Regions from separate parts of the Shewanella sp. 10N.286.48.B5 genome, predicted to be linked through region 4. Evidence: predicted binding sites of a transcription regulator. Region 4 holds the regulator's gene; each other region holds the start of a gene.
What was found. Region 4 encodes LexA, which represses DNA repair genes until DNA is damaged. Its sites were predicted from a motif close to TACTGTATNNNNATACAGTA; they were not measured.

Region 1: a site for LexA is predicted at 4,018-4,037, ahead of dinB (DNA polymerase IV). Genes of this name have one in related genera too.
Region 2: a site for LexA is predicted at 2,877-2,896, ahead of BCU57_RS06335 (LexA family protein). Genes of this name have one in related genera too.
Region 3: a site for LexA is predicted at 3,093-3,112, ahead of recA (recombinase RecA). Genes of this name have one in related genera too.

The regions. Positions count from the first base shown of each region.
Region 1 covers NZ_MCVG02000001.1:132,761-138,453, reverse strand. Annotated here, with positions in the region: gene BCU57_RS00645 (M17 family metallopeptidase) at 1-1,102, opposite strand, end outside; gene BCU57_RS00640 (aminoacyl-histidine dipeptidase) at 1,350-2,810, shown strand; gene dinB (DNA polymerase IV) at 2,904-3,980, opposite strand; gene BCU57_RS00630 (methyl-accepting chemotaxis protein) at 4,264-5,693, shown strand, end outside.
Region 2 covers NZ_MCVG02000001.1:1,462,192-1,467,884, forward strand. Annotated here, with positions in the region: gene BCU57_RS06320 (HlyD family secretion protein) at 1-77, shown strand, start outside; gene BCU57_RS06325 (YgjV family protein) at 201-857, opposite strand; gene BCU57_RS06330 (Y-family DNA polymerase) at 1,154-2,410, opposite strand; gene BCU57_RS06335 (LexA family protein) at 2,450-2,857, opposite strand; gene BCU57_RS06340 (hypothetical protein) at 3,266-3,670, shown strand; gene BCU57_RS06345 (sodium/sugar symporter) at 3,840-5,402, opposite strand; gene BCU57_RS06350 (alpha-L-fucosidase) at 5,558-5,693, opposite strand, start outside.
Region 3 covers NZ_MCVG02000001.1:258,071-263,763, reverse strand. Annotated here, with positions in the region: gene alaS (alanine--tRNA ligase) at 1-1,532, opposite strand, end outside; gene recA (recombinase RecA) at 1,944-3,008, opposite strand; gene mutS (DNA mismatch repair protein MutS) at 3,430-5,693, shown strand, end outside.
Region 4 covers NZ_MCVG02000004.1:169,248-174,940, reverse strand. Annotated here, with positions in the region: gene coxB (cytochrome c oxidase subunit II) at 1-1,153, opposite strand, end outside; gene BCU57_RS19705 (cell division inhibitor SulA) at 1,585-2,091, opposite strand; gene lexA (transcriptional repressor LexA) at 2,088-2,705, opposite strand; gene plsB (glycerol-3-phosphate 1-O-acyltransferase PlsB) at 3,084-5,504, shown strand; gene mtr (tryptophan permease) at 5,516-5,693, shown strand, end outside.

The DNA.
Region 1 (5,693 bases), on a different contig from region 4:
GTTGCGGCTTAATTGCTGTCATTGCCTGAAGTCTTAAGTGAGATAATAAGTCTGCCAGCACTAAGCGCCCTTCGGCATCAGTATTACCAATACGCACTCTAACACCGCCATGACTGGTAATGATTTCATCAGGAACAAAGGCATCGCTGCCAATACTGTTTCGCACCAAACCTAACTCTGCTATCACTCTAATGCCTTTGGGCTTTAAGATAGATAAGGTTTTCATTAAGCCTGCCACCGCTGCAGCGCCGCCTTTATCTCGGCTCATACCCGCCATGCCACCGGCGACTTTAATATCTGCGCCGCCAGTATCGTAAATAACTCCTTTACCAGCAAACAAGTAGGTGCGATCAATGGCGCCCTCTGCCACATATTCCAGTTTAACCACGCGAGGTTGATGCCGAGGCACATTAAATGAGGCTCTCCCTACTGCGCAAAGCAGCGGGTAATCGCGCTCTAACTCTTCACGTTCTTCAATGACTCTGATTGCTAAACCACTGTCTTTTAGCGCCTCAACGCAATAATCAGCAAATGCTGGCGCCGCCATTCTTTCTGGCTCAGTGCCGCATAGATCCCTTGCCAAAATCTTACCGGCTTCGACAGCATTGAGCAGGCCACTGCAATTGTCGCTGCCAAGCAAACCAATGGCGCTAAATGCTGGGGTAATTGCTGTGGCTTCTCGCAGCTCCAGTGATTGCCATAGTTCCTGACCACAGGCAAGTGCAGCAACCTGTTTAGCAAATTGATAGCGCTTATCTTGGCTGGTTTCTACCACCAACAGCGGTTGTTTTGCTCCCGCAGCCTTAGCAATAACAATGCCTTCTCTAGCTGCTTTGGCAAACACACTCACATCACTGTATTCATTAGTGGCATTAACAACTGGGGCGACAATCAGTCTGCCACCCGCAAGTCCGGGCGCCAGTAACAATGTTGCCGACTGACCAATGCGCTGATCGATTTGTTTCGCATGCTTGGCGAGTATTTTTATTTCATCTTGGGCAATGGCGGCTAAATCGGTGGCGACTACCACTACGGCGTCCCAGCCATGGCCTTCAAAAATGGCTTGATCATTTGCTACATCAACGATATTGACTTGAAACATGGGGCATCCTTTTTAAATAGATTGTTATTATTGCTTGCTAATCAGTAATTTCAGGTGCTGAATCACAAATCATAACGACCAATGGTGGTTAAAGTATTTAAGCTTAGCTTTACGATAGAGTTAAAATATATTTACAAAAATTAATTTAACCCAGCCTCTCTACTTGCTCTAGGTCACTACTTAGTAACGACAATATGGTAAACTTCAGCGCATCTATTCCCACATTCATAGCATTTAGGGAGTCTTCGTGACCGCCATTAATCAATTATATCCCCAGCCATTATGGCAATGGTTTGAACAAATTTGTGCGATTCCGCATCCATCCAAGTTTGAACAAGCACTTAGTGAACATATCCAGCAATGGGCTAAATCGAAAGGTTTGCCTGTCGTCGAAGATAAAGTCGGTAACTTGATCATTAAAAAGCCAGCGTATGCTGGAATGGAAGAACGCAAGACTGTGGTATTACAAGCCCACATTGATATGGTTCCACAAAAAAATGCCGATAAAGTGCATGATTTTGAAAAAGATCCTATTGAAGCCTATGTAGATGGCGAATGGCTAAAAGCCAAGGGCACCACCTTAGGTGCTGATAACGGTATTGGTATGGCTTCAGCGTTAGCAATTCTTGGCGCTGACGACATTAAACATGGTCCATTAGAAGTGCTGCTTACCATTGATGAAGAAGCGGGCATGACTGGCGCTTTCGGCCTTGAAGCAGGTTACCTTGATGCTGATATTTTAATTAATACTGACTCAGAGCAAGAAGGCGAAATCTACATGGGTTGCGCTGGCGGTGTTGATGCACAGCTAAGCGTTCCTATGTCATGGCAAGCACCTGAGCAAAGCAATGCCAGCTTTAGCTTAACCCTTTCAGGTTTAAAGGGCGGCCATTCAGGCGTCAACATTCATTTAGGTCGCGGCAATGCCAATAAATTATTAGCCCGTTTCTTATTTAGTTATGGTGATGATTTACAAATTGAATTAGTTAACTTCACTGGCGGCTCTTTACGTAATGCTATCCCCCGTGAAGCTAGCATCAACTTTATGCTGCCAAGCGAAAATAAAGCCAAGCTTGAGCAAGCCATTGCTCAATATCAAGCGATTGTTCGTGAAGAGCTGGCAATTGCTGACCCTGACATGTTGCTAACACTTGCAACCATTGACGCTCCAGCAAAAGTCATGAGTGAAGATGCGCAAAATACCTTAATCGATTTACTGCACGCCTGCCCTAACGGCGTAATGCGTATGAGCGATGAAGTTGAAGGTGTGACTGAAACATCGCTTAACGTCGGAGTGATTAACACTGACAACGAATCTGTTGAAGTGCTATGTCTTATCCGCTCATTGATTGACTCAGGCCGAGTGCAAATTGAAACGCAATTAACGGCATTAGCAAACCTTTCAGGTGCTAGCATTGATCTATCAGGCGCTTACCCTGGTTGGAAGCCTGATAATAGCTCACCAGTGATGGCCATTGTCCGTGAAACGTATAATGATATTTATAAGAAAGACCCGACGATTATGGTTATCCATGCCGGTCTTGAATGTGGACTATTTAAAGAACCATACCCAACCATGGATATGGTCTCTATTGGCCCAACCATTCGTTTCCCACATAGCCCTGACGAAATGGTGAACATCACCACTGTTGGCCAATATTGGGAACTACTGCTTGCGGTACTAGAGCGTATTCCAGCAAAAGGCTGAGCTTTAACTCGCTATTAAATTACGCGCTTAATAAAAAGGCTGCTCTATTCTTGATATAAGAAAAGGCAGCCTTTTTGTTCCTAGCGATAATCACTAGAACTGCAAATCTAATTGCTCGCTATTATCATCTGTAACCACTTCTGGCTGGCTATTATCAGCTAAACCAACACTGACACCGATTAATCTTATACCTCGGCCATTGGCCCGCTCTAGTGCTTGAGTTAACAATGTCTGGAATAAGTTAAGCGACATTTCATCACTGCGATGCTCAATGGTAGTTTGCTTGAAATCGTTAAATTTAAGTTTTACTACCTGTTTATGAATTTGCCGGTCTTTAGCACTGCGATGCACCCGGCTAATAAGCTCTTGGATTAACTGCGGCATGACATTGCTGCATTGCTCTATAGTAAAAATATCTTGGGCTAAGGTGGTCTCAACCCCAACCGACTTTCTGATACGATTTGGGCTTATTTGACGTGTATCGATACCTTGAGTGCGCTCAATTAACACGCGGCCAAATTTACCAAAACCGCTGATGAGCTTGTCACTCGGGTAGCGCTGCACGTCTTCACAGGTTTCAAGCCCGAGCGCTGCAAGCTTAGCCGAGGTTACTTTTCCCACCCCAGGGATTTTACTTAAGGATAATGATTTTATAAACGAAGGGATCTCAGCAGGCGTGATCACATATTGACCATTAGGCTTATTTAAGTCAGAAGCTATTTTAGCTAAAAACTTAATCGGTGCGACTCCCGCGGAAGCAGTAAGCCCGGTTACCGTAAAGATTTCAGCTCTGATCTGCTCAGCAATTAAGGTGGCGCTACCTTTACATGCATCACAATCAGTAACATCAAGATACGCCTCGTCCAATGATAACGGCTCAACTAATTCTGTATAACGATGGAATATTTCACGGATTTGCAGCGAAACCGCTTTGTAAACCTCCATCCTGCCTGGCACCAATATCAAATCTGGGCAGAGTTTTAATGCCTGATAACTCGACATAGCAGAACGAACGCCATATTTACGCGCCTCATAACTACAGGTACTGATAACACCACGGCGATCGCTGCGCCCACCTACAGCAATAGGTTTACCACGCAATTGTGGAAAATCACGCATTTCAACTGCGGCATAATAGCAATCCATATCAATGTGGATAATTTTACGCATGGCGTTTTCATAAAGAAGTCACTGAATGACATCATGATACTGTATATAAAAACAGTGTTCAAATTAAACCTTTATCACCAGTCGCGTTGAAAGCTTCAAATTACAAAATAGCGCTAATTTGCAATACAAATAAATAACAGCAAGAACACTAAACATCAGACGACACAAAAACAAAATCAACATTGCATGATACAAATCACTAACTTTTTTATGATCTTAGGGTATATTTTAATTTATAAGCAGGTACAATCAAACAAAAAATAATAATACAATTAGGTGAGTTATGAACAAGTTTGGCTTTAAAGCGAGTTTACTATTTGCGATAACAATTCTATTAGCTTTCGCCTTGATCATTAGCGGGCTGGTCACTCACCAATTATTAAAACAACAAATAACAGACAAGCTGACAACCGACATCCACCACCAAATAAAAACCAAAGTCAGTGAAATAGAAAACTCATTTAATCGCACCACTTCCGCGGTAACTGAACTCGCGAGTCTATACCGTCATAACAATGTGGATGCCGGCCATGTCGCCATGACTCAATACACAGCGAAATTAGGTGGCATCTCTAAAGTCATTATGGGGTTTGATGATGGCCAATCCTTTGCTTCTATTGCTTCAGAGTCTTTTCCTGACGGCGTCGGTGTAGTCGATAAATATGATCCCCGCACTCGTCCTTGGTACCAAAACGGCAAACAAAAAAATACCTTGTCCCTCAGCGAAGTGTTTTTTACCCGTACAGACGGTATACCTATGGTCGGGGTTATGCACCCAATTGATGGCGGGATCATCATGGCGGATTTACGTTTTGACTACTTGCAACTGCAACTACAAGCATTAGCAGATATTGAAGGTGCCACTGGCTTTATTATTGATAAAAATGGCTTAGTGTTAGCCTCTAATTCAGCCTTAACTAATCAAAAAGACAATATCAGCAGCAATAGCCAACTAAGCGAGATCTATCAAAGTATTCTCGGTCAGGATAGCTCATGGGCGCTCAGTGATATAAATGACGTTAGCACGATTATTGCTAGTCAAAAAATCCCTTTAATTGATAACAACCAATGGTATGTGATTGTCACCCTCGATGAAGCAACAGCTTTCGCACCGCTTGTTAATGCCACATTAAAACTCAGCGGCATCATATTATTGGTACTTGGCTTATCTGTTGTGGCGTTATTAATACTACTGAATAAGCTCTATCAACCGATTAATGAACTACGTGACTTAGTCACTGGCTTATCTCAAGGTAATGGTGATTTAACCCGTCGTTTGGAAGTCAAAAATGATGACGATATCGGAAAAATTTCCCTCGGAATTAACGCCTTTATTTCACAACTACAAACCATGTTGTTAGCCATCAATAAATCGACAATTAAATTATCTACCGGTATTGATAAGCTGCAGCACTATAGCCAAAACAGCGAACAAATTTTGACAGCCCATACCAATGAAACAACCCAAATTGTGACCGCCATTGAAGAGCTATCAAATACCGCTGTCACTGTGGTTGAGAATACCGAAACCGCAGCCAAGCATACTAATGAGGCTAATATTACTGGCGAGCAATCACTGAAGACCATTAACTTAACCCAAGTGGGTATCCAAGGTTTAGCTGCTGAAATCCATCAAACTGCTGGTAATGTCGAGCACATGAATAATGAAACCAGCAGTATTCAAAGCATTGTTGATGTGATTGGGAGTATTGC
Region 2 (5,693 bases), on a different contig from region 4:
CATTGGGCTTTATGGATATCATTGGCGCGGCGACTGTTAGGCTTAAAGCGTTAAAGTCGTACCTGAATGCGCTTTAGCAATTTGCCTTCGTTGCGAGTCATTGGTATTAGCATTAGCAGAGTGAGTAATATGACTCGCTCTTAATTGCTTATTACCACAGGGTTTACTCATCCTAACTGAATTGATTCAAGCTAATTACTTTAACCTTTAGACAGTGCCACTTGTGTTTCATTACAGCTTTCAAGGGCACTATTTTGCTCAAAGTTTTGGTTGAGCTGGTCGTTATAGTAGTCGCTAAATTCGCGCATAAGCCCTAGTGCCAATATTGCTATTGTCATTACTTGGTAGAGTATTCCTGACCATGACATCAAATATATTGAAAGCATCAGGTTTAATCCATTACTGGCAACCATAGCTAACCTTAGTTGACTGCCCGCTAAGAAGAATAAACTAAAGCTCATTACGACTGCAGCGATAACCGCACACCATTCACTCCAATGCTCAGCCCATAGAAAACCCTGCGTCATGGCAATAATACTAAAGCTGAGTGACATGGCTAAAGGTGATGTTAACCAGGCAGTCGATGCAAGATTTTGCTGGTTATTGCTATTCAAACTTTGACATAAACGAAAGCGAATAACATTAACTAGTTGGTTGGCCATGCCGAGAAAGCTGCCTAATAAGCCTAAATGGATTGCGGTAAGTACTGACGCTATCATATTGCCATGAATAAATTTGCAGTCTTGTTGTTGGCTATTTGCCCACCAGCCAATGGCCATTGAGACAAAGCCAATAAGCTGAAAGTAAAATAGGGGCTCGGCAATAAACTGAAAATCAAATGCGGAAAAATCTAACACAGGCAAGCACAATCCAAGAAAATTAAGGATGCGTATTGTCGTTTTTTTCAGCAATAACACAATGGCTAAAATCGCATAATAGCCTCGCTCATGTGATTAGATATAAAACTGTGAACTGGAGAGTGTTTTTTGAACAGCTAGAGTTGGCTAAGTTGTATTTTTGTTGAGCTTAAGATCGATTAATGTACTGTTTGGGTTTGATATTAGTTGTCCATTTTACGCTAATTTAAAACCACAACTAAACCTGAACCAAGTCAGAATAAAAACCAGCACACGCAAATCAATTTATCACCAATTTAGCCACAGTGGATTTGCGGAATATCTTGCCAACAGCTGGTGTATTGCGGGGTTAATAGCTCACGGCGCATATGCCATTTACCTCCAATACCTTGGGCGGCGACAAATATTGCATCACTACCGTAGCGTTGATTTAACTTATCAAAAACCTGCATCAAGGCAGGATCTTTTACTGGGGCAAATAAGTCTGTTTGCAAATGCTTGACCGGTGATAAATCTAACAATCCAATCCCGATTTTATAGTAGCGAGTATTGGGGTTATAAAGCTTACGGGCAATTTCTGCTGCGTAACTGATGATTTCACGGTTGTCATTAGTTGGATATGCACAGCGGTAATGATATTTAAAGCCATTAGGCTGTTCATCATAAGGGGAGTTACTGGCAAAGATCAGTATGGTGCTAGCCACAGAGCCTTGCTTTCTGGCTTTGGCTGCCGCGATACCAGCATGCTTACTGAGCGCCTGTAATAATGAGTCTATATCGCTAATACGTTCACCGACACTACGAGTTGAAAAGATCTGCTGTTTATCTGCTCTGGCGCTATCCCAGCCTTTACAAGCCTCGCCATTGAGCTCTCTGACTGTACGCTCGATTTCAATACTAAATTGGCTACGAGCAATGCCTGGTTGTAATTTAGCCAGATCCAGTGCGGTGGTGATCCCCATGGCATGTAATTTGTTACCGATCCGCGAACCGATGCCCCACACATCGGTGACTTTCATTGTCGCTAAAATGGCATTTCTTTGCTCAATGGATTGGATATAACATACCCCGTTATAGCCCTGGAGCTTTTTAGCGGCATGATTGGCCACTTTGGCAAGGGTTAAGGTGGCAGCAATACCGACACACACAGGTAAGCGGGTTTCTTTCCAAACAGCTCGGCGGATCATAGCGGCATGGCTTAATAAACACGGGATCGCAGGGTAACAATGTTTAAATGACAGAAATGACTCATCAATAGAGTAAATATGTTGCTCAGGTGCAAAGCGGCCAATCACTTCCATCATAGAGTGAGACAAAGAGGCATAAAGCTCATAATTGGAGGAAAGCGCAATCACGCCTGCTTTTTCACAAAAATCGCGCACTTCAAAGTAAGGACCAAATTTACCCACTCCTAATGCTTTTGCCTGGCGGTTAGCCGCCACAATGCAACCATCGTTATTGGACAGCACCACGATAGGACGGCCACGCCACTCTGGGCGAAACACTTGCTCGGCGCTGCAATAAAAGGAGTTGGCATCAACTAATGCATACATAGTTTAACTGTCCGTTAGTCGTTAGTTAATCAGCTAATATTAGTCATTAACTAATATAGGGCTTTGGCGATGACAACGGATCGAACGGATCACCACGCCTTCAACACTGAAGTTGTCATACTCTTGTATCGTGACACTCTGGTGAAGATCATTTGCCGATAATAATAATCGCCGCTGGGTATCAATGAGCTTACAGACAAAGTTGCCATTATAGTTCGCCACGATCACATCATGGTTTTCGACACTGACATGGCGATCCACAATGAGAATGTCTTTATCAAAAATGCCGATTTTCTCCATAGAGTCGCCGCTAGCTTGGCCAATAAAAGTGGCACTGGGATGTTCAATCAATAGCTCATCTAAACTTAATGGCAGTTGCCGATATTCAGCAGCAGGACTTTCAAAACCAGTAATACCGGCACAAGCAAAAATAGGAATAACCTTCATAACAATCGACACTTAACAGCACTGTATGTTTATACAGTATTATAGCTGTCCCCGTAAAATTGGCAATAAATTCCGTAAGGTTGTCGAATAAGTGTGCGAATTGTTGGTTATTCAATCTGTTATGGGTCATTGAGGGAATGCTTTGCTGAGTGAGCTGAACTAAACAGCATTGCTAAGTACTAAATTATGAGCAAGGTAAGCGTGAGTGTTTAAGATTGAGTGGCGACTATTATCGAGCTGCTGTCGAACCATTAGCCGAAAATAACCTAATAAGCATTCTTTAAGGAAAAACGTTAAAAGTTAATTGTTTGTTCAGCTTACGTTTAGCTTACGTAGGTAAAATAGAGGCAAGTTTAAAGCTTATTATCAGTATCAGAATTCAGTTGTTCATCAACGGGAGTAAACATAATGAAAAAAGTATTTATCATTTCAATGTTAGCAATATTATCTTTTGGCGCGAGCGCTAGCCCATCGACTCAAAAGCCCGTTGTCATTCAAATTCAGGATTCATTCACGCAAATCAATAGTGCTTTAAGCTGCTCAATTGTATATGCCAACGCTCCGATGACTTCACAGGCCGATTATTATAAAGGAGTAGTCTACGAACGCTATTCAGATCTTGTTGAACAACTCGTGTTATCAGGCCAGTCAGAAGAGGGCGCAAGACAAACAGCGATTGAAAAAATTGTCATGCAAACACAAACCATTGAACAACAAATCAATGATACTAAAAGCGGTGGAAAAACAGAGTTAAAACAACTGCTGCAACAAACGGCTAAAAAGAATGATTGTGTCCATTACGTAAATAATTAAGATGTACGGTCATAATTAATATTCATAGAGCTATTAATATAATCGTTAGCACCATTCTCAATACAATCCTATTGCCAATAAAAATGCAGAATGTCATAAACATTCTGCATTTTTTAGTTTCTAAACTGCAAATCAATATTGCTTTACATCGAAGCTATGACTAAAGCGATTACCACCAAGTGTAATATAGGGCGGTAAGGATGATGATGATACCAACTGCCGCAATGTTAAAGCTGCTCGAAGTTTTAAAGCTTACATCATCTAAACTCACACAGGTATTTTGCTGATTGTTCGGTGTTAATAGTGACACCACAATACACAAGGCTAAACATAGTAAGAAGATCAGCCCGATACGGTCCATGAAAGGTAGCTCAGGCCAGAATATTTTAAATACTAGCGAGAATACCGCAGCACCTATCGCAGCAGAAATCGCGCCAGTTGAACTGGTTTTAGACCAGAACATACCCATAACAAATATCACGACAATGCCTGGTGTGAAGAAGCCGGTGAACTCTTGAATATATTGAAAGGCTTGATCAAATTGTCCTAATAATGGTTCAGCAATGAATAGGGCAATGATAAGCGATACTAATGATGCAATACGGCCAACTTGTACGTAATGGTGTTGAGATTTCCCTTGCTTCCACTTGCTATATAAATCCATGGTGAAAATGGTAGAAATACTATTGGTCATCGAAGCCAGTGAAGACACAATAGCCGCAATTAAGGCAGCAAAGACTAAGCCTTTAATGCCAACAGGCATTAAAGTCATCATTGATGGATAAGCTTGATCTGCTGAGGTTAAATCAGGATATAAGATAACGGCGGCAATACCTGGTACCACTACAATGAGCGGCATTAACATTTTCAGGTAAGCGGCAAACATAATCCCTTTTTGTGCTTCTTGCTCATTTTTAGCAGCAAGGGCACGTTGAATGATGTACTGGTTAAATCCCCAATAACTGAAGTTCATAACCCAGAGGCCACCAAAGAGTACCGAGACACCTGGAAGATCTTTATAAAAAGGATTATCAGGACTTAAAATCATATCAAAATGACCAGGCAAACGATCGGTTAGAATACTAAAGCCTGCAATTGCCCCTTCACCAGCGCTCACTTCAACTAAGGCTAAATAGCTTAACAATAATCCACCAAAAATCAGTAGTACAACTTGTAAAATATCAGTGTAAGCTACGGCTTTAAGCCCACCGTAGAGTGAGTAGACCACAGAGAAAGCTGCTAAGAAACACATACCCGTCATCCAATCGACGCCGGCTACCGTTTCGATTGCAAGACCACCTAGCCATAATACCGCGGTTAAATTCACGAAAATATAAACAGCTAACCAGAACAAGGCAATAATGGTCTTAACTCGAGTGTCAAAACGTTGCTCCATGTATTGAGGCATGGTGAAAATGTTGTTCTTTAAGAAAATGGGTAGCATGTATTTACCAACCAAGATCAGAGTAAGCGCGGCCATCCATTCATATGAAGCGATTGCCAAACCCAGAGCATAGCCAGAGCCTGACATTCCAATAATCTGTTCTGCTGAAATATTAGCAGCAATAAGTGATGCACCAATGGCCCACCAAGGTAATGATTTACCAGCTAAAAAGTAATCTTCAGTATCAGCGCCATCTTTTTTTGAGCTACGTGAGATCCATAATGCAAGGCAGATGAGTCCTATCACGTAAACTGCAAATACAGTGATGTCTATTGAACTTAGCTTAATGTCCACAGGATTTTCCTTTCCAATTTTATTGTTATTAATGAGTATAAAAACGCTGTCACTTCAAAAGACAATAGTTGTCTGAAAGTCATGGCTTTTAACTCAAAGTATGAAGTGAAACGTAAAAAACCGCACAGAAAACTCTGTGCGGTTTGGGATTATTGAGTGATTTTTAGTACTTGAGCATATTCACTAGGGTAACTCTGAGGTAGAACAACTGTTAGTCCGTCAGCATCTTGAGAGAACTTGAGCTCACCAGCTTGACCAATAAGTGAAATTTTAGCGATTTTATCT
Region 3 (5,693 bases), on a different contig from region 4:
GTTAAATGGCCTTTGTCGCCAACTTGACCGCCAGACTCAGCGTAAAACGGCGTATTATCTAATACAATGACCGCTTCTTGATCTGCCGTTAATGAATCAACTGCATTACCTTCTACATATATAGCTGTAATTTTACCTTGACCATTTAGCTCGCTATAACCGCAAAACTCGGTTTCACCTTCAATTTTAAGGCCTGCATTGTAATCAGTGCCAAAATTGCCAGCCGCTTGTGCTCGGCTGCGCTGCTCAGCCATTGCCGCTTCAAATCCTGCTTCATCAACGGTGATATCACGCTCACGACATACATCCGCAGTTAAGTCGACAGGGAAGCCATAGGTGTCATAAAGTTTAAATGCTGTTTCACCATCTAAAATATTAGCTTCAAGTGCATTAAGGGCTGCATCTAAAATACCTAGGCCACGCTCTAGCGTTCTAGCAAACTGCTCTTCTTCGGCTTTTAAAGACTTTTCAACAATTGCTTTAGCATCAACAAGGCCTTTAGCTGCATCGCCCATCACTTCAATTAATGTTGGCACTAATTTGTAGAAGAAGGTATCTGTCGCGCCAAGCTTGTTACCATGACGCACTGCGCGGCGAATAATACGGCGTAGTACATAGCCGCGGCCTTCATTTGACGGCATTACACCGTCAGCAATTAAAAATGCACAAGAGCGAATATGATCGGCAATAACCCGTAAAGATTTATTTTCTAAATCTTGGACACCAATGATTTCAGCCGTTTTAGCAATAAGCTGTTTGAAAATATCGATTTCATAGTTTGAATGTACGCCTTGCATAATCGCAGCAATACGCTCAATACCCATACCAGTATCAACAGAAGGTTTTGGTAATGGCTTCATTTCGCCGTCAGCTTGACGGTTGTATTGCATGAATACGATATTCCAGATTTCAATGAAACGATCGCCATCTTCTTCTGGAGTACCAGGGCGACCGCCCCAGATATGCTCGCCATGATCATAAAATATTTCAGAACATGGGCCACAAGGACCTGTGTCACCCATTTGCCAGAAGTTATCAGACGCATAAGGTGCACCTTTATTATCACCAATGCGGATAATATTTTCAGGGGCGACACCAATTTTGTTAGTCCAGATATCAAACGCTTCATCATCAGTTTCATAGATGGTGACGCATAAACGCTCGGTTGGAAGCTTTAATGTTTCAGTTAAAAAGCGCCATGCATAGCTAATGGCTTCTTCTTTGAAGTAATCACCAAAACTGAAGTTACCTAACATTTCAAAGAAGGTATGGTGACGAGCGGTGTAACCTACATTATCAAGGTCGTTATGTTTACCACCAGCACGTACACAGCGTTGCGATGTTGTCGCTCGGGTATAGCTACGCTTTTCTTGACCTAAAAAACAGTCTTTAAACTGATTCATACCGGCATTGGTGAATAGTAAAGTTGGGTCATTGTGAGGTACTAAAGAGCTACTATCGACAACTTGATGTTCGTTGTGACGAAAAAACTCTAGGAAAGCACTTCTTAGTTCTGCGGTAGTTTGAAACATGAAATCGCCCTAAAATGGATAAATCGTATTTATCAGGAAGCTGTTAGTCAGCGCTAAATTGCCAACATTATATACTTAAACAAACTATAGGTGCGACATTCTAGGGCAATAGATTGGCTATTTTAGGCTGGAATTTAACGATTTTGATCATCGAATATTTGATTGATTGTGCAATATAGCCATATTTATGGGTAATCAAAAAATTACCGCAACTAAAACAGCTAACAAAACGGCTAACAAGAGTGGCTATAAAGCTAATTGATAGGCGCTGTTAAGCTTCATTAGCGTAACAGCAAAATATAGCCTCTGACAGATATGAGTTACATACTGAGCAAAATTGGATAAAAAAAAGCGGCGAGCATATAGCTCACCGCGATTTAATAATTCTAACTACTAATACCTAGCAAAGGCTTAAAACACTTCACCGGTTTCTAAATCGATGTTTTCATCGGGTTTAGCAGGGGCGGCATCTTTTTCTTTATCTTTACTAAGCAATAATTCACGTAATGCAGTTTCGATCTCTTCAGCCGCAGCAGGGTTTTCAATTAGGTACTTACCGGCATTTGCACGGCCTTGACCAATCTTGCCGCCTTTGTAGCTATACCAAGCACCAGCTTTTTCAACAAGCTTATGCGCCACACCTAAATCAACTAGCTCACCAGTACGGTTAATACCCTTACCGTACAAGATTTGGAATTCAGCTTGCCTAAATGGCGCTGCAATTTTGTTTTTAACCACTTTAACTCGGGTTTCGTTACCAACCACCTGATCGCCATCTTTGATTGCACCTGTACGGCGAATATCCAAACGCACTGAGGCGTAAAACTTAAGTGCATTACCACCTGTTGTAGTTTCTGGGTTACCGAACATCACACCAATTTTCATACGAATTTGGTTAATGAAAATCAATAGCGTGTTTGATTGCTTAAGGTTACCAGCAAGTTTACGCATTGCTTGGCTCATCATACGAGCAGCAAGGCCCATGTGTGAGTCACCAATTTCACCTTCAATTTCAGCTTTTGGTGTTAATGCCGCCACTGAATCGACAATGATCACATCAACGGCGCCAGAGCGAGTTAAGGCATCACAAATCTCTAGTGCTTGTTCACCCGTATCTGGTTGCGAACAAAGTAGGTTATCAATATCAACACCAAGGTTTTTAGCATAGATAGGATCAAGAGCATGCTCAGCATCGATAAACGCACAGGTTTTACCTTGACGCTGTGCTGCTGCAATCACTTCTAAGGTTAAGGTTGTTTTACCTGATGACTCAGGACCGTAGATTTCTACGATTCGCCCCATAGGTAAACCACCAGCACCCAAGGCAACATCCAATGAAAGTGAGCCAGTAGAAATGGTTTCAACATCCATTGTGCGGTCTGCGCCCAACTTCATGATTGAACCTTTACCAAATTGCTTCTCAATTTGACCTAACACGGCATTCAGTGCTTTCTCTTTATTTGGATCTGCTTTCATTGTGATTATCCCTCTAAGCGAACTCATCTCATTGGCGAGATTGATAACGAATAAATTTGTCTGTTTCTTAATATGAGCTCAGTATACTGTATAATCATACAGTATCAATAGTTACTCAAAAAAAAATTGCAAAACCACTAACAAACAAGGTTTTTCAATATCAATATCAATACCTTATAAGTAAAAATATAATTAAAACTTCTACACCACTGTATATAAAGACTACTGTATACAGTGGTTTCAATATGTTAACCATCTGACAAATAAGCCAATAGTTATACTCTTTCAACTCGATAATAGCAGTTCAGAACCGCGCTAAATGAGTAACTCTATTGGGATTCAAATCAATTATTGCTAAGATGAGCGCCGATTAGTATTGGTCTTTTTCCGATCCCCAAGCCATATTTAGAGCAACAAATTAATGACAGCAATTGAAAATCCAAATTTAGAAAAGCACACTCCGATGATGCGCCAATATTTGACGCTTAAAGCGCAGCATCCCGATATGTTGTTGTTTTATCGTATGGGAGATTTTTATGAATTATTTTATGAAGATGCCAAACTTGCTTCTGAATTTTTAGGAATTTCGTTGACCGCTAGAGGCAAAAGTGGTGGTAATGCCATCCCTATGGCAGGTATTCCCTACCACTCTGTTGAAGGCTATTTGGCTAAATTAGTCCAAATTGGTCAATCAGCAGCTATTTGTGAACAAATTGGCGATCCTGCTACAAGTAAAGGTCCGGTTGAGCGCAAAGTTGTCCGTATAGTAACGCCTGGCACCTTAACTGATGAAGCCTTACTGCAAGAGCGTCAAGACAATCTGTTAGCTGCGGTTTATCAAGGTAAAAATGGTTTCGGCTACTCAACTTTAGATGTGTCATCAGGGCGTTTCGTGGTAGTCGAATTAGAAAACGCTGAGACATTAGAAGCTGAATTACAACGCACCAGCCCTGCAGAGCTACTTTACAGCGAAGACTTAGTCGATGTGCATTTAATTGAAAACATTAAAGGCATTCGTCGCCGCCCAGAATGGGAATTTGATTACGATACCAGCATACAGCTATTGCTGGAGCAATTTGGCACGAAAGATTTACATGGCTTTGGCATTACAGATGCTCGCTTATCACTGCAAGCTGCTGGCTGCTTAATGCAATATGTCAAAGACACCCAAAAGACAGCTTTGCCGCACATCAATAGCATTACCCTTTTTAATCAAGCTGATACTATCATTTTAGATGCTGCGACCAGACGCAACCTTGAATTAACTTTGAACCTGTCGGGCCAGCGTGACAATACACTTGCTTGGGTGCTAGATAAGACGGCAACACCTATGGGCAGTCGAATGCTGCAACGCTGGATCCACCAACCATTAAGAAACCAGCAGCATATTCATCAGCGCCAACAAGCGGTTGCCGAGCTAATTGATAGCGGTTTGTATGCCGACTTACACCAACAACTGAAAGCTTTAGGTGATATCGAGCGCATTATGGCAAGGCTTGCCATAAGAAGTGCACGACCACGTGATTTTGCCCGTTTACGCCAAGCATTAGAATTGCTGCCTGAAATCCAGCAAACCTTAAGCCATTGTCAGCAAGATGAACTGAAGACTCTGGCGCGAAAACTAGGAGAATTCCCTGAGCAGCAACAGCTTTTAGCCTCAGCGATTGTTGATAATCCACCCATGCTTATTCGTGATGGTGGAGTCATTAAAACTGGCTATAACGCCGAGCTTGATGAGTGGCGCGGTTTAAGTGAAGGCGCTAATGACTATTTAGTGCAAATGGAGCTGCGAGAAAAAGAGCAAACAGGCATTAATTCCCTTAAAGTCGGCTATAACCGTGTGCACGGTTATTATATTGAAGTCAGCCGCCTACAATCTGATCAAGTGCCGTTAAGCTATCAACGCCGTCAAACCTTAAAAAATACTGAACGTTATATCACCCCAGAACTTAAAGAGTACGAAGAAAAAGTACTTTCAAGTCAGGGCAAGGCGTTGGCCATTGAGAAAAAACTATGGGAAGAACTGTTTGATTTATTACTACCGAAACTACATGAGTTACAGCTATTTGCTCAGTCCGCAGCAGAGTTGGATGTATTAAGTAATTTCGCCGAACGAGCTGAAACCCTTGGCTATAATTGCCCGCAAATCACTCACGAGATTGGTATTCATATTGAAGCTGGTCGCCATCCGGTAGTTGAGCTAGTCAGCCAAAGTCCATTCATTGCCAACCCGGTGCAATTAGCACCTTCAAGAAGAATGCTAGTGGTTACTGGCCCTAATATGGGCGGTAAATCGACTTACATGCGCCAAGTGGCATTAATCACCTTAATGGCACATATCGGCAGCTTTGTTCCGGCACAAAAAGCAGTGATAGGTCCAATAGATAGAATATTTACCCGTATTGGTGCTTCCGATGATTTAGCATCAGGGCGCTCAACCTTCATGGTAGAAATGACTGAAACCGCCAATATTTTACATAACGCAACGGCCAAAAGTTTAGTGTTAATGGATGAAATTGGCCGCGGCACCTCAACCTATGATGGTTTATCTTTAGCCTGGTCAGCGGCAGAATACTTAGCCGAAAAAGTGGCGGCATTAACGCTATTTGCCACCCATTACTTTGAACTGACTCAATTGCCGGAACAGATCCCATCAGCAGCGAATGTGCACTTAGATGCTATCGA
Region 4 (5,693 bases):
GAGCGTCTGCAGTGGTTGGTGTAGCGCTAGAACTTGTCCCATTGCCACTCACATCAGCCGCTTGCACGGTATCGCCAGAGTCATTACCCCAAGCATTACGCTCATAAGTGACTACTGCAGCAATTTCAGTTGCCGTTAGCTGCTTGGCAAACGCTTGCATCGCAGTGCCAGGCTTACCATTAACGACAATATCGATATGGCCAGACACTGGGCCTTTAATCATTGGACTGCCAATTAGGGAAGGGAAGACGCCAGGTAAACCAGCACCATTAGGTTGGTGGCAAGCCGCGCAGCGACCCATGTAGATTTGTTCGCCTTGGGCCATTAACTTGTCATAGCTAAGGGTTTGGCTCAGTGAGGCTTGTGCAGCGGCTTTAGCATCGACAGCAAATTGCTTTTGGTCGATTAGCCATTGGTCAAAGTCTGCTTCAGAAACGGCTTCAACAACAATAGGCATAAAGCCATGATCTTTACCGCATAGTTCGGCACATTGGCCTCGATAAGTACCTATTTTATCGATTTTAGTCCAAGCTTCATTGATGAAACCAGGATTTGCATCTTTTTTAACGGCAAATGCTGGTACCCACCAAGAGTGGATAACGTCATCCGAGGTCATTAAAAAACGTACTTTACGATTTATTGGTAAAACCAGCGGCTTATCGACCTCTAAAAGATAGGTGTCGGTTTTATCTGCGGTGCCAGTAATTTGGTCTGCTGGGGTAGATAATAAACTGAAAAACTCGACATCTTCATTGAAATAGCTGTAATGCCATTTCCATTGAGAGCCCGTCACTTTGACTGTCAGTTCAGCATCGCTGGGATCTTCCATAGCAATCAGCGTTTTTGTTGCTGGGATTGCCATGCCAATTAGGATTAGAAATGGCAATACTGTCCAAGCTATTTCAACCTTGGTACTGTCATGAAAGTCGGCTGCAACTGCACCCTTAGATTTTCTGTGATAGATCATGGAATAAATCATGATCCCAAAGACCACGACACCAATGGCGCAACAGATATACAAAATAATCATATGCAGGTCGTAAACCTGGCCACTGATCTCTGTTACACCTTGAGTCATGTTTAAGGGCATCTCTGCCGCTGTGAGTGGGGTTGCAAGCAACGCCACCATTAATCCGTACAACAATCGCTTCACAAGACTACTCCTCTGCTAATTGCGAATTGCAATTACAAAGAAAAGCCACACAGTAATACTCTGCTCTATGCAAACTTTTCATACCCGAAAAAGTTTGATCATTTCAAAGTACACGGTGGCTTTGAGCTTGAAAACTCAATTATGTTATTACGTTACGGTGCCACACTTGTACCTAATACTGAACTTATCAATTATATTTGACGCTTTACATTCAAGGCTTTCTATACCGCACGGTACCAGCTCAATCTTTTAATAGCGTTTGTATCTTTTTGACATTTATTCTCGGCAGTACGATAAATTGTTACTACCTTGTTAACTACATTACTTGGAGATTAAATATTGATCAAGATCACTTTATCATCTAATTTGCTGAAAAAAGTGCAAAAAAAAAGCCCCTCAGCGTAGTGAAGGGCTTTTTTAGTCATATTTTACTAGTGAAACGAGGTAAGGTTTACCCGAGTCGGTACTGCTAAAGTTTGCGTTAATGGGTCGCCTTCAGGTAAGTGAGTATTTACATCTTCAATGATAAGCCCTTGGGCTAAGGCATTTTTGGCAACCAATTGAATGCGGCGATTGTCGCGGGCATCTAATGGTGGTGTCCAAGTAATTACTGCACTTGAAGTACCGTTAGTGAGCGCTTTTTCCATCGCCCACAGGGTTTCGACTTCATCTTTGGTGTGAACTAACAATACTCTGTCCATACGAACATTGGCATTAGCAAGAATTTGCTTATAACCGATATGCGGCGGATTAATCAGTACAATCCAACGGCCTTGCTGACTTAAAATGGCTAACTGACTGCATAATTGAGTCAATTCAGTTAAGCCTTGGTTTTGGGTGCGCTTGGTTTCAATCCCTTGTTTAGTGGGTAAGGGATCAGATGCCATATCTACCCATAATCCAGGGTGACGCGGTGCATTGCCTATTAATGTGTTCATAACCAACCTCCATTACGAATAACGCCAACAGCAAGCCCTTCAATCGTTAGGTTTTGGCAACTTAAATCAACTTTAATCGGCTCATATTCTGCATTTTCAGCATGTAAATAAATAATATTGCCTTTCTTTTCAAATCTTTTCACGGTTACATCGTCTTCAAGACGTGCCACTACAACTTGACCATTGGTGGCAGTTTGCATTTTATGCACTGCTAATAAGTCGCCCTCTAAAATACCAATGTCTTTCATACTGTCGCCTCGAACGCGTAGTAAGAAATTAGCATTGGGCTTAAACATTTCTGGGTCAACTTGGAAATACTGTTCAACATGCTCTTGAGCAAGGATAGGTTCACCTGCAGCAACTTGGCCGATAAGTGGTAAGCCTGCTTCAACTTCCTCCTCCACCTGCACCATGCGGATCCCGCGAGAGGTACCAGGAATAATTTCAATACAGCCTTTTTTTGCCAGTGCTTTTAAGTGTTCTTCAGCGGCATTGGCGCTTTTGAAGCCTAATCGAGTTGCAATTTCTGCACGAGTTGGCGGCATACCTGTTTCGGCGATATTACATTTAATTAGCTCTAATATTTCAGCTTGGCGTGGCGTTAAAGGTCTCATATTGATTCCTGTTTTTTTATACAGTGACTGTCATTATATACAGTATCGGTGGTCGCGCAAGTATTAACCAAATTAATTTAACTATTATCATCTAATTCTTGTTGGCTATATATGGGGGCACGGTTAAGTATATGTAATTTAATTATTTAGTTAATGAAGGTAAGTCAGCTTTTTAAACCGATGAAATTGGCTATTTCTCACATCGTTTGTTTAAACAGTATATTTATACAGTAGTGTTGATTGAAAATAGGTTGGTTGTTATTCGGATATGGCTATTTTTACTGAACAAATATTCTCTGTATAGACCCTTGTTAGTGAAACTGAACCATTATCTGGTATTCTATGGCCAATTAATTGATGTTGAATATGCGAACACTCATGTTAAAACCTGACTCAATCATAGCAAAATCATTACGTTGGATTCAAAAACTGATGGTGCACACGGTTGTTGTGCCTGAAGATCCCTTTGCCGATCTGAACTTAGACCCAGATAAACCAGTGGTCTATGTGATGAAGACAGAATCACTCAGTGATATTGCGGCATTAAATGAAGTGACCGCCAAATATGGCTTACCGAGCCCTTATGAGCGACTAGACGTTGATGGCTTAAATACCCCTAGAATTGTGTGTATTGAAGGTCGTAAGCCTCTATTTGGCAAGCGTTTAAGTGGCGAAAAATTTGTTGATAACTTCACCAGCTTATTAGCCTTACATAAAAAAAATGATCAACTTGATATTCAATTGGTGCCAGTGAGTCTGTATTGGGGACGTATCCCTGGTAAAGAAGATGACACCATGACCGCAGCCGTATTTGAGCGTGAAAACCCGACCTGGTTACGTAAATGGTTGATGATTTTGTTCTTAGGTCGCCATAGCTTTATTCAATTTTCAAATGCTATGTCGCTACGTTATATGGCTGATGAACACGGCACTGATGTCAGTATTGCGCATAAACTTATCCGTGTGGCGCGAGTGCACTTTAGACGCCAACGTAAAGTGATGACAGGCCCACAACTGCCAAATCGTCAGGCAATGTTCAACTCATTATTAAAGTCTGATGCCATTGCTCAAGCGATAAAAGAAGAAGCGCTTAATAAAAAAATTCCTGAAGACAAAGCCCGCGAAAAAGCTATTCAGTATTTAGATGAAATTGCAGCGGATTACTCAGACAGCTTAGTGCGTATTGCTGAGCGCTTTCTTACTTGGTTGTGGAATAAGTTATACAGCGGTATTAGCATTAAAAGCGCTGAAAAAGTGCGTAAGCTGCATCATGATGGTCATGAAATTGTCTATGTGCCTTGCCATCGTAGCCACATGGATTACCTACTGCTGTCGTATATTTTGTATTACCAAGGCATGGTGCCGCCGCATATTGCCGCCGGTATTAATTTAAACTTTTGGCCAGCAGGCCCTATGTTCCGCCGTGGTGGTGCTTTCTTTATTCGTCGTAGCTTTAACGGTAATAAACTTTATACCGCAGTGTTTCGTGAGTATTTAGATCAGTTATTTGCTAAAGGCTATTCGGTTGAATACTTCACCGAAGGTGGTCGTTCTCGTACCGGTCGTTTATTAGCGCCTAAGACCGGCATGTTAGCGATGACAGTTAACTGTGTACTGCGGGGCATTGAACGCCCAGTAACCTTAGTGCCAGTTTATCTTGGTTATGATCATGTGATGGAAGTGTCCACCTATCATAAAGAGTTAAGCGGTAAGAAAAAGCAAAAAGAATCAGTGTGGCAGGTCTTTGGTGCGCTGCGTAAATTAGGCAACTTTGGCCAAGGTTACGTTAACTTTGGCGAGCCAATCAATGTGCAGCAATTTTTAAATCAACAATCGCCAAATTGGCGTGAAGAAATTGCTCAAGATCCGGATCAAAAGCCATCATGGTTAACGCCAGCAGTAAATGTATTGGCCAATAAAGTGATGACTAACATCAATGGCGCCGCCGCAGCGAGTTCGGTGACATTAGCAAGTATGGCGCTGCTGGCTTCAGAGCAAAACGCCCTGCAGCGCAGTGAGCTTGAAACCCAGCTAGACCTCTACCTGAAAATCTTAAAGGATGTTCCTTATACTGAGTATGCGTCGGTGGCTGAGGGCTCAGCTCATGACCTAGTTGAGCAATGTTTGTCGCTGAATAAATTTACCTCAACCACAGATGCCATCGGCGAAATTATCGCAATTGAAGATAGCTCAGTGATTGCGATGAGCTATTATCGCAATAACATAATTCATCTAATGGCAGTGCCTTCATTAATCGCCAGTTGCTTGGTGCAATATGAAGAATTTAGCCGAGAAAAAATCCAGCAAATTGTTAATGATTTTTACCCATTATTGAAAGCTGAGCTGTTTATGGGCATTGAAGATTTAAGTGCCTATGTGGATCAAGTGCTTGATTTGTTTGTTGAACAAAAGCTAATTTCCGGTAGCGATCACTTTGAAGTCAATCAAAGTAATGTCACTCAGTTAATGTTATTGTCCGCCACGGTCAGTGAGACCCTACAGCGTTACGCGATTATCTTTAATTTACTGGCTTACAAACCAGAAATTGAGCGTTCTGATTTAGAAAGCGCCAGCCATTTATTGGCTCAGCGTTTAGGTGCTTTACATGGAATTACTGCGCCTGAGTTTTATGATAAAAAGCTCTACAATAATTTGAGTGTGAAATTAAAAGAATTAGGGTATTTATCCGCTAACGATAATCAATTTGAAGTCATCCGAATACGTGATCATGCCAATGGTATGCTGCGTTTATCTGTTCGAAAAACCATTGTTGATAGTGTCACAATGGAACATGGGTAATAACTAATTTTATGAGTTCGACACAATCTCAACCGCAAAATAAATCCTTATTGGGCGGTGCTATGATCATCGCCGGTACCACAGTCGGTGCTGGTATGTTTTCTTTGCCTGTGGTCAGTGCAGGCATGTGGTTTGGCTATTCATTAGTCATGTTAATTGGTATTTGGTTTTGTATGCTGGTGTCAGGTC